DNA from 2 places in the Salipaludibacillus sp. HK11 genome. Region 1 is predicted to be linked to the other one. Evidence: riboswitches for the same ligand, from Rfam matches in the RefSeq annotation. Region 1 holds a riboswitch; the other holds the start of a gene.
What was found. A riboswitch is a leader RNA that binds a small molecule or an ion and turns the genes downstream of it on or off. The one in region 1 is predicted to bind thiamine pyrophosphate.
Positions count from the first base shown of each region.

Region 2: another riboswitch for thiamine pyrophosphate. It lies ahead of thiM (hydroxyethylthiazole kinase); the one in region 1 lies ahead of thiC (phosphomethylpyrimidine synthase ThiC).

Region 1 covers NZ_CP181045.1:433,672-438,106, reverse strand. The annotation lists gene ACM26V_RS02435 (glycoside hydrolase family 27 protein) at 1-653, opposite strand, end outside; gene ACM26V_RS02430 (hypothetical protein) at 863-1,069, opposite strand; gene thiC (phosphomethylpyrimidine synthase ThiC) at 1,056-2,840, opposite strand; TPP riboswitch at 2,985-3,099, opposite strand; gene ACM26V_RS02420 (hypothetical protein) at 3,303-3,440, shown strand; gene ACM26V_RS02415 (hypothetical protein) at 3,442-3,633, shown strand; gene ACM26V_RS02410 (MFS transporter) at 3,717-4,435, opposite strand, start outside.
Region 2 covers NZ_CP181045.1:4,590,747-4,595,181, reverse strand. The annotation lists gene recQ (DNA helicase RecQ) at 1-2,103, shown strand, start outside; TPP riboswitch at 2,217-2,317, shown strand; gene thiM (hydroxyethylthiazole kinase) at 2,412-3,227, shown strand; gene thiD (bifunctional hydroxymethylpyrimidine kinase/phosphomethylpyrimidine kinase) at 3,230-4,069, shown strand; gene thiE (thiamine phosphate synthase) at 4,063-4,435, shown strand, end outside.

The DNA of each region.
Region 1 (4,435 bases):
CCAGGAGAAAGGCTTAAAACCATTGGACGGCCACTATTATCAATTGCTTTTCGGATCATTTTAATCTCTTCCGTATGGGTGGAATACAATTTCGAATCAGCAATATCATCTACTTTGACAAAATCTACATTCCATTCTGCATATAGTTTAAATAATGAATCGTAATAAGCTTGTGATCCTTCTTTAGAAGGATCAACTCCATACATGTCCGTGTTCCATGGGCAAATAGAATTTGGATGAGCAATTTCTCTTGCTGATGAATCTGTTCCTAATATTTTTGTATTTTGATGTACTGCTTGACGTGGTATTCCACGCATAATATGAATACCAAATTTCAACCCTAAATTATGAACATAATCAGCTAAAGGCTTAAATCCTTTGCCTCCTTCTGCTGAAGGAAATCGATTGATTGAAGGTACTAATCGTGAATACTCATCCATGTCTAAAGGAGCAAACTGACGATACGCAGAAGATACTGCTTCAGGTTCAGACCACTGGATATCGACAATCACATATTCCCACCCATAATCTTTTAAATGTTTCGCCATGTATTCTGCGTTTCCTTTTACCTCATCTTCTCTGACTGTAGCGCCGTAACAATCCCAGCTGTTCCATCCCATTGGTGGTGTTAAAGCGTGTTGATAATGCTTCATTTGTTGGACCATCCTTTCAATATCATACTTAATAATCATATATTATGTATTTTATAACCATCGATTAATAAGTCTTTGAGTACACAATTTCTTGTTTCTATGAAATTAAATATTGGTTAACTTTCTTAACAATACACTAAAGTAACCCCTTCCATCAAACAAAACTATCAAGAGGCTAACCATAAGGTCAGCCTCTTTAAATCTAGTATTTAAAAATGGATCGCTTCCATTTTTAGACAAATACTACATTGCTTATATAATGGACCTTCAATAAATTCATGGTTACAGTTTTCTTGAATTTCATTTAAATTTTTTTTCAAATATACAAGAAGCAGTTTTGTTTGGTTCATTTCTTCAATGATTTCACGAGTTTTCGACTGGACTTCGAACTTACTCTGATCATTACTGATAGACATTGCTTCCACCTTTCTTAAATTCTTTTGATTTCTCTTGCATTCCCTTCTCTATTTCCTCTTTCGTAAAAAGCTCGTTATCCTTTGCATAATTACGAATATCTTGAGAGATTCTCATACTACAAAACTTTGGGCCACACATGGAACAGAAGTGTGCAGTCTTTGCACCTTCAGCAGGCAATGTTTCATCATGATACTCGATCGCGCGTTCTGGATCTAATGCGAGGTTAAATTGATCTCTCCAACGGAACTCAAAACGAGCTTTAGATAGAGCGTCATCCCGCTTTTGAGCTCCTGGATGCCCTTTAGCTAAATCAGCAGCATGAGCAGCAATTTTGTAGGTAATTACTCCTTCACGAACATCATCTTTATTAGGTAAACCTAAATGTTCTTTTGGCGTAACATAACAAAGCATTGCTGTTCCATACCAACCAATCATCGCCGCTCCGATCGCAGACGTTATATGGTCATATCCAGGAGCAATATCTGTCGTGAGTGGGCCAAGCGTATAAAACGGTGCTTCCTCACAAACCTCTAACTGTTTATCCATGTTCTCTTTTATTAGATGCATCGGAACATGACCAGGTCCTTCAACCATCACCTGAACATCATGCTTCCAAGCCACTTTTGTCAGTTCACCAAGCGTGTCTAATTCGGCAAATTGCGCTTCATCATTTGCGTCTGCAATTGATCCTGGTCGCAAACCATCTCCTAATGAAAAGGAAATATCATAAGTCTTCATAATTTCACAAATATCTTCAAAGTGTGTATACAAAAAGCTTTCTTTATGATGAAACAAGCACCACTGTGCCATAATCGAACCTCCACGGGAAACGATCCCTGTTAATCGATTCACCGTCAGCGGGATATATCGCAGTAACACACCTGCATGAATTGTGAAGTAATCGACACCTTGCTCAGCCTGCTCAATCAACGTATCACGGTATATTTCCCAAGTGAGGTCTTCGGCAACACCGTCGACTTTTTCTAGCGCTTGATAAATTGGTACAGTCCCAACAGGAACAGATGAATTACGAATAATCCATTCCCGTGTTTTATGAATATCTTTTCCGGTGGATAAATCCATGATATTATCTGCGCCCCAACGAGTAGCCCAGGTCATCTTTTCAACTTCTTTTTCGATTGACGATGAAACCGCAGAGTTTCCAATATTCGCATTGATTTTCACATGAAAATTACGTCCGATAATCATCGGTTCAATCTCCGGGTGATTAATATTCGCTGGAATAATTGCACGTCCTTTAGCAACTTCATCACGAACAAAATCCTCTGATACCCCTTCTCTTAAGGCGATAAATTCCATTTCAGGAGTGATCTTTCCTTGTTTAGCGTAATGAAGTTGTGAAACGTTGTTTCCTTTTTTCGCACGCAATACCTTTCTTTTCAGACCAGGGAAAACCATATGTTTCGTACGCGGGTCGGTTTCATCTTTGTAGCCATTATCTTCAGGTTTGATTTCGCGATCCTGGTATTCTTCCACATCTCCTCGCTCGTGTATCCAAGAGCTACGAATGGGAGGAATTCCTTTTGTAATATCGACTGAATACTCAGGATCCGTATATGGTCCGCTTGTATCATACACTCTAACCGGTAAATTTTCCTTTTCACCAAATGTTCCTGTTGTTGGACTTAATTCAATCTCGCGCATCGGAACGTTTAGATCAGACCTTGAACCTCGTACGTAAACTTTTTTACTATTTGTGAAGTTCGACATGATGGAAATGTTCTCGCTGTTAAATGATGCCGTTGACATAATAAATCTCTCCCTATTTTTTAATGATAGGACAAGATCGAGAACACACCAAACGGAGTAGCTTTAATAAGCACACAAAAATAGCCGGATCCACAAAATATGGAAGGACCCGGCTAATGGTATACATGCAGAAGTTATCTTACTCTAATGTTCATTCAACTTCCCTACGCTGGTATGATCCAGATCAGGTCCAAAGGGTCAGAAAACTTTATCGTGTTTCCTTCTCAGCCCAACTTATTGGACTCCCCTAGTTATTTCTATTCGATTAACTCTTAGTATATAGAAGGATTCAGAAAAGTCAAACTGTTATTTCATTCTATTTATGGAAATTAGCTCCGCAGACCCCTTGCATCCATGTTTTTACTCTATCTATTTTGAATTTCATTTTTATCACCACCATTTTATCCCATTCATATTTTGTTCCTCAGAGGAAAAAATGTAAACAAAGGGAGGATGATGTTGATGAGTAAGAGATCTAAATCAAAGAGAAATATGCAAGACAGTAAGGATGCGGTACAACCTAATAACAGCAAAGAACGAATGACAATCTCTAAAGCAGGTCCCGATGAACAAAGCCAGAGACAACGAGGGGGAAATTAATTTGAAAAAAAAAGACGAAAAAATTGTTGAAAATTCGCATGAAGGACGGGAGAAGTATTTTGTTGATGTCGATCGAATGATAAATGAGGGGCTTGGTGGAGGCACCGTTAATAATAAAGAAAATTCTGGTAAGATTGAACAGGCTAGAAACTTTAAATCTGAAGATCCACCTCATGAAGTGGATAAAGAGTAATTTTTCTCCGATTTCATCAAATTGACTTTCATTCTGAACATATGTGCTACCGCATGAAGTAGGCAGCAAAGAACCTCAGCTCCCTACTTCATCTGCGGGATAATTTTAACTTTAACAATGATCACATTGATTAGTAATAGAACGGAAGACACAATAAATAAACTACGAATACCAGCCACTGATGCAAGCCACCCACCTGCAATTGGGCCAAACATTGTTCCCAAATACATAAAGCTGTTCGAGAACCCGAATGTTCTGCTTTCCATACCTTCGGGAGATAATTGACGTAATAATGAGTTAATCGAAGGTAGCAGTCCGCCTATACATAATCCTAATAAAAACCGAAATATAATCAATTGCCAATAACTAGATACAAATGCTTGTGGAAAACTGATGATTGCTGCGAAAAACAGCGTAACTAATAATACAAATTGTGGCCCTTTTCGATCACTAAGTTTTCCTAGAAAAGGACTGACCAACATGTTTGCAAATCCCATGACAGACATTGCAAAACCAGCATAAAACGCTACATTTTGCCCTGTAGTTAGTTCTTGGACAAATAAAGAAAGAAGAGGATTCACCCCAATAAGGGCAAATTGTACAATAAAAAAGACGATAAATAACGATAAGACAGGTGACGTAGATGCAATTTTCTTGAAATCTTGCATCGTATTAGTCTTCACAGATTCTACTATTTTATCAAATTGTTCGTGAACAAAGAAAAGTACAACAAACGCTGCGATTAAAATCGTGACTCCTGTTACATAGAAAATCATCCTAAATCCCATTAAATCTGCCATGA
Region 2 (4,435 bases), 1.0 Mb from region 1:
AAAGGTCAAAAGGATATACTTGAAAAAGTCTTTGATCATCAAAATACAATGGGTGTCATGCCTACTGGTGGAGGAAAATCAATTTGTTATCAAATCCCTTCACTACTTTTCTCTGGAGTCACACTTGTCGTCTCTCCGCTCATTTCACTAATGAAAGATCAAGTCGATGAGCTTCAAGAAGTTGGGATTGACTCGACATTTATTAATAGCTCGCTCCATCACGAAGAAGTTCGTGAAAGAATTGATGGAATCCGCCATGGAATTCACAAGCTTGTTTATGTCGCTCCCGAGAGATTAGAATCAGCTGGATTTTTACAAATGCTTCAATCTTTACCTATTTCATTAATCGCTGTTGACGAAGCTCATTGCTTATCCCAATGGGGTCATGATTTCCGACCTAGCTATCTGAAAATTCCAAGTCTGATCCAGCAACTGCCTGGTCAACCAGCAGTCTTAGCCCTAACAGCGACGGCTACGCCAGAGGTCACAGAAGACATATGCCAAGCTTTATCTATTTCACCAAAAAACGTTGTTCAAACGGGATTTGCAAGAGAAAATCTTTCATTTCATGTCGTTAAGGGGATGGATCGTGACAAATACATTAAAGATTATATGAAACGAAATAATCGTTATTCAGGCATCATCTATGCTGCCACTAGAAAAGAAGTCGAACGTCTCCATGAAAAATTGACACGCTTGGGAATCTCCGTTGGCAAATATCATGGGGGATTAACAACAGACGAACGCCGACAGATGCAAGAGTCATTCGTTTATGATGAAACGCAAGTCATGGTGGCAACAAACGCCTTTGGTATGGGGATTAACAAATCCAACGTTCGCTTCGTCATACATGCACAAATGCCAAGGAACATCGAAAGTTATTATCAAGAAGCAGGTCGTGCAGGCCGTGATGGTGAAGACAGTGAATGTATCCTCTTGTTTACACCTCAAGATATTCGCATCCAACAATTTCTCATCGATCAATCAACAATGGCAGACGACCGAAAAGAAAATGAATATACTAAACTTCAAGCCATTGTCAATTACTGCCATACAGAAAATTGTTTGCAAGCTTATATCCTCGAATATTTTAGTGACAGTGATATCAAACCTTGTGGACGTTGTTCAGAATGTGTCGACAACCGAAACACGGTAGACGTCACAAAAGAAGCACAGATGGTTTTCTCTTGTATTAAACGGATGAACGAGCGTTTTGGTAAAACAATGGTAGCTCAAGTTCTCGTAGGCTCCGCGAATAAAAAGATGAAAGATTTCTCTTTCACTAAATTATCTACATACGGATTGTTGAAAGATCGCACACAAAAAGAGGTTAGTCAGTTTATCGATTACCTCGTTGCCTCTCAATTTTTAAAAATGAGTGGTGGAAATTACCCAGTCTTACAGCTTACTGAAAATACTATCCCGGTGTTAAAAGGCGAAATCAAAGTCGAAAAGAAACAAGCGAAACAGACGACGGTCCTTGCCAAACAACACCCTCTTTTTGAGACGCTACGAGGGCTTCGTACTTCCTTAGCAAAACAGCATCAAGTTGCACCATACATGGTCTTTTCAGATCAGACTCTAAATGATTTATGCGCAAAGCTTCCTGAAACGAAAGAAGATTTACTGGAAGTAAAAGGTGTCGGTCAAATGAAAGTAGATTCGTATGGCGAACACTTTTTGCAAGCTATTGCAGAATTTTTGCATGCAAATCCAGATGAAAAGAAATCGTTCGACTTACCAAGTCGTTTAAAAAATTACGAACAAAAGCAAACTGACGGAATTGGCAACAAAAAAGATAAGACTCCTAGCTTTTTGAAAACAATCGAATTATTTAATGAAGGTTACACCATCGAACAAATCTGTGCAGCTCGCAATGTGAAATACACAACGATTCAAAGTCACCTTCTCCAAGCGGCAGACGATGGAATTGCCGTCGATTTCGATCGCCTAGTCAAACCAGAGCATATAGCTCAAATAAAGGAAGTAGTAGATCAAATCGGACTTGAAAATGGTATGAAACCAATCAAAGAAGCTCTCTCAGAAGAAATTGATTACTTTACGATTCGCGTGTTTGTTAATGATTACTTAGTCAAGGGATAGACAGGAAAGCCTATACGGCAGCTCCTTCCTACTGATAATTCGCTACCTACCATGCGTTCTCCATGATTTACCGTTTTATTTGTGATAAAATGAAAATAAGAAATAAGTAAATAGTTAACCACTAGGGGTGCCAATTGGCTGAGACAAAGCTTTGCTTGATCCCTTTGAACCTGATCTGGATGGTACCAGCGGAGGAAAGTGGAACACAGCGATAAATTGATCTAGTAGGTCAAATCAGCGCGGTTCCATTTGGAGCAGCGCTTTTTTATTTTCTAAAATCTCACTTTTTTTCAGAAAGGAAGACGATTATGCTACCGATTCACACGTTACGAACGAAAATTCAAGACACCTCACCGCTCATACACAATATTACGAATGTCGTTGTTACTAACTTTACAGCAAATGGACTTTACGCGATTGGAGCTAGCCCTGTTATGGCTTATGCCAAAGAAGAAGTTGAGAATATGGCAAAGGTTGCACAGGCATTAGTTTTGAACATAGGAACACTTACGAAGCAAGAAGTAGAAGCGATGCTCTTAGCCGGAAAAGCTGCAAATCTAGCAAGTACGCCAATTGTACTTGATCCCGTTGGAGTTGGTGCCACGCCATTTAGGACCGAATCTGCTAAAAAATTACTAACCGAATTAAACATCGCAGTTATTCGCGGAAACGGTGGGGAGATTGCCAATTTGATTGATCATTCTGTTGAAATGCGTGGCGTCGACTCTACCGCCAAGATGAATGACACCGTTGCAATTGCTAAAGAAGTTGCGAAAACATGGGGTACAATCGTCGCTTTGACCGGCGAATCAGATGTTATTACTGACGGTGACAGAGTCTATACCGTCGACAACGGTCATTTTCTCCAATCAAAAATAACAGGAGCAGGTTGTTTATTAAGTTCCGTTGTCGGAGCTTTCATCTCTGTTCACGATGATCTATTGGAGGCAGTCACTTGCGCAGTCGCATTTTATGGCATTAGCGCTCAGGTTGCGGCTGAAAAAGAACCCAATATGGGACCTGGTCATTTCCAAGTCCACTTTATCGATGCCCTATACCAATTAACTTCTGGACAAATCGATCATTGGGCTAACTTCAACAAGTCCATCATGGAGGGAAAATGACTATGACACCAAAAGTATTAACAATTGCCGGTTCTGACAGCGGAGGCGGTGCTGGTATTCAAGCAGATATAAAAACATTTCAAGAATTAAACGTGTTTGGAATGTCCGCGATCACTGCAATTACGGCTCAAAATAGCGTTGGAGTTCAAGGAGTTTATCCCGTTGATCCAAAGGGTGTTGCACAACAAATCACTTCAGTAATGGAAGATATCGGTGCTGATGCGGTAAAAACAGGAATGTTGTTTGATAAGGAACGAATTAATATCGTCGTAGATAAAGCGATTGAATATAAGTGGTCATCACTTGTTGTTGACCCTGTTATGGTATCAACTTCAGGCGCCAAATTATTACATCCAGAAGCTATGGACGCGTTAATTAATAATTTAATTCCAAAAGCGACAATTATTACACCAAATATTCCTGAAGCAAAAGAGATCACAAATATGCCGCTTACGACTTTAGACGAAAGAAAAAAAGCTGTGAAGGAAATGTTCAACATGGGTGCTCAATCCGTTTTACTCAAAGGTGGGCACAGCGAAGATGACACTGCTGAAAACATTGTTGATATCTTTTATGACGGACAAAATTTTCACTTTTTTTCTGTTCCATTTATCAAAACAGAACATACTCACGGAACAGGGTGCACGTATTCCGCAGCAATTGCTGCCAATTTGGCAAAAGGACTTCCATTGAAACAAGCTGTCCGTGAAGCAAAGCGATTTATTCATATAGCGATTGAACACGGTTATTCTCTAGGAAAAGGTCCAGGGTCCACCTACCATGCTGCTCATCGTATTTACCAAGAATCTCTAAATGAAATGAAGGTAGAAACAGAATGGTAGATCGAAATAATCTTTTTATAAAAAACGCGCTGAAGCTCTACTTCATAAGTGGAACAAATAATGTTAACAAACCGCTACCAGAAGTGTTATCCGAAGCTATTTCTGGTGGGATCACTCTTTTCCAATTCCGAGAAAAAGGGGACGCATCGCTAACAGGCCGGTCCAAACGGGAGATGGCTCTTAAATTGAAACAGATTTGTCAAGCTAATCAGATTCCTTTCATTATAAATGATGATGTTGAATTAGCATTGGAAATTGGAGCTGATGGCGTTCATGTCGGACAAACTGACGCAAACGGGCCTTTCGTAAGGGAGAAAATAGGCGATAATAAGATCCTTGGTATTTCAGCTCATACAATTGCTGAAG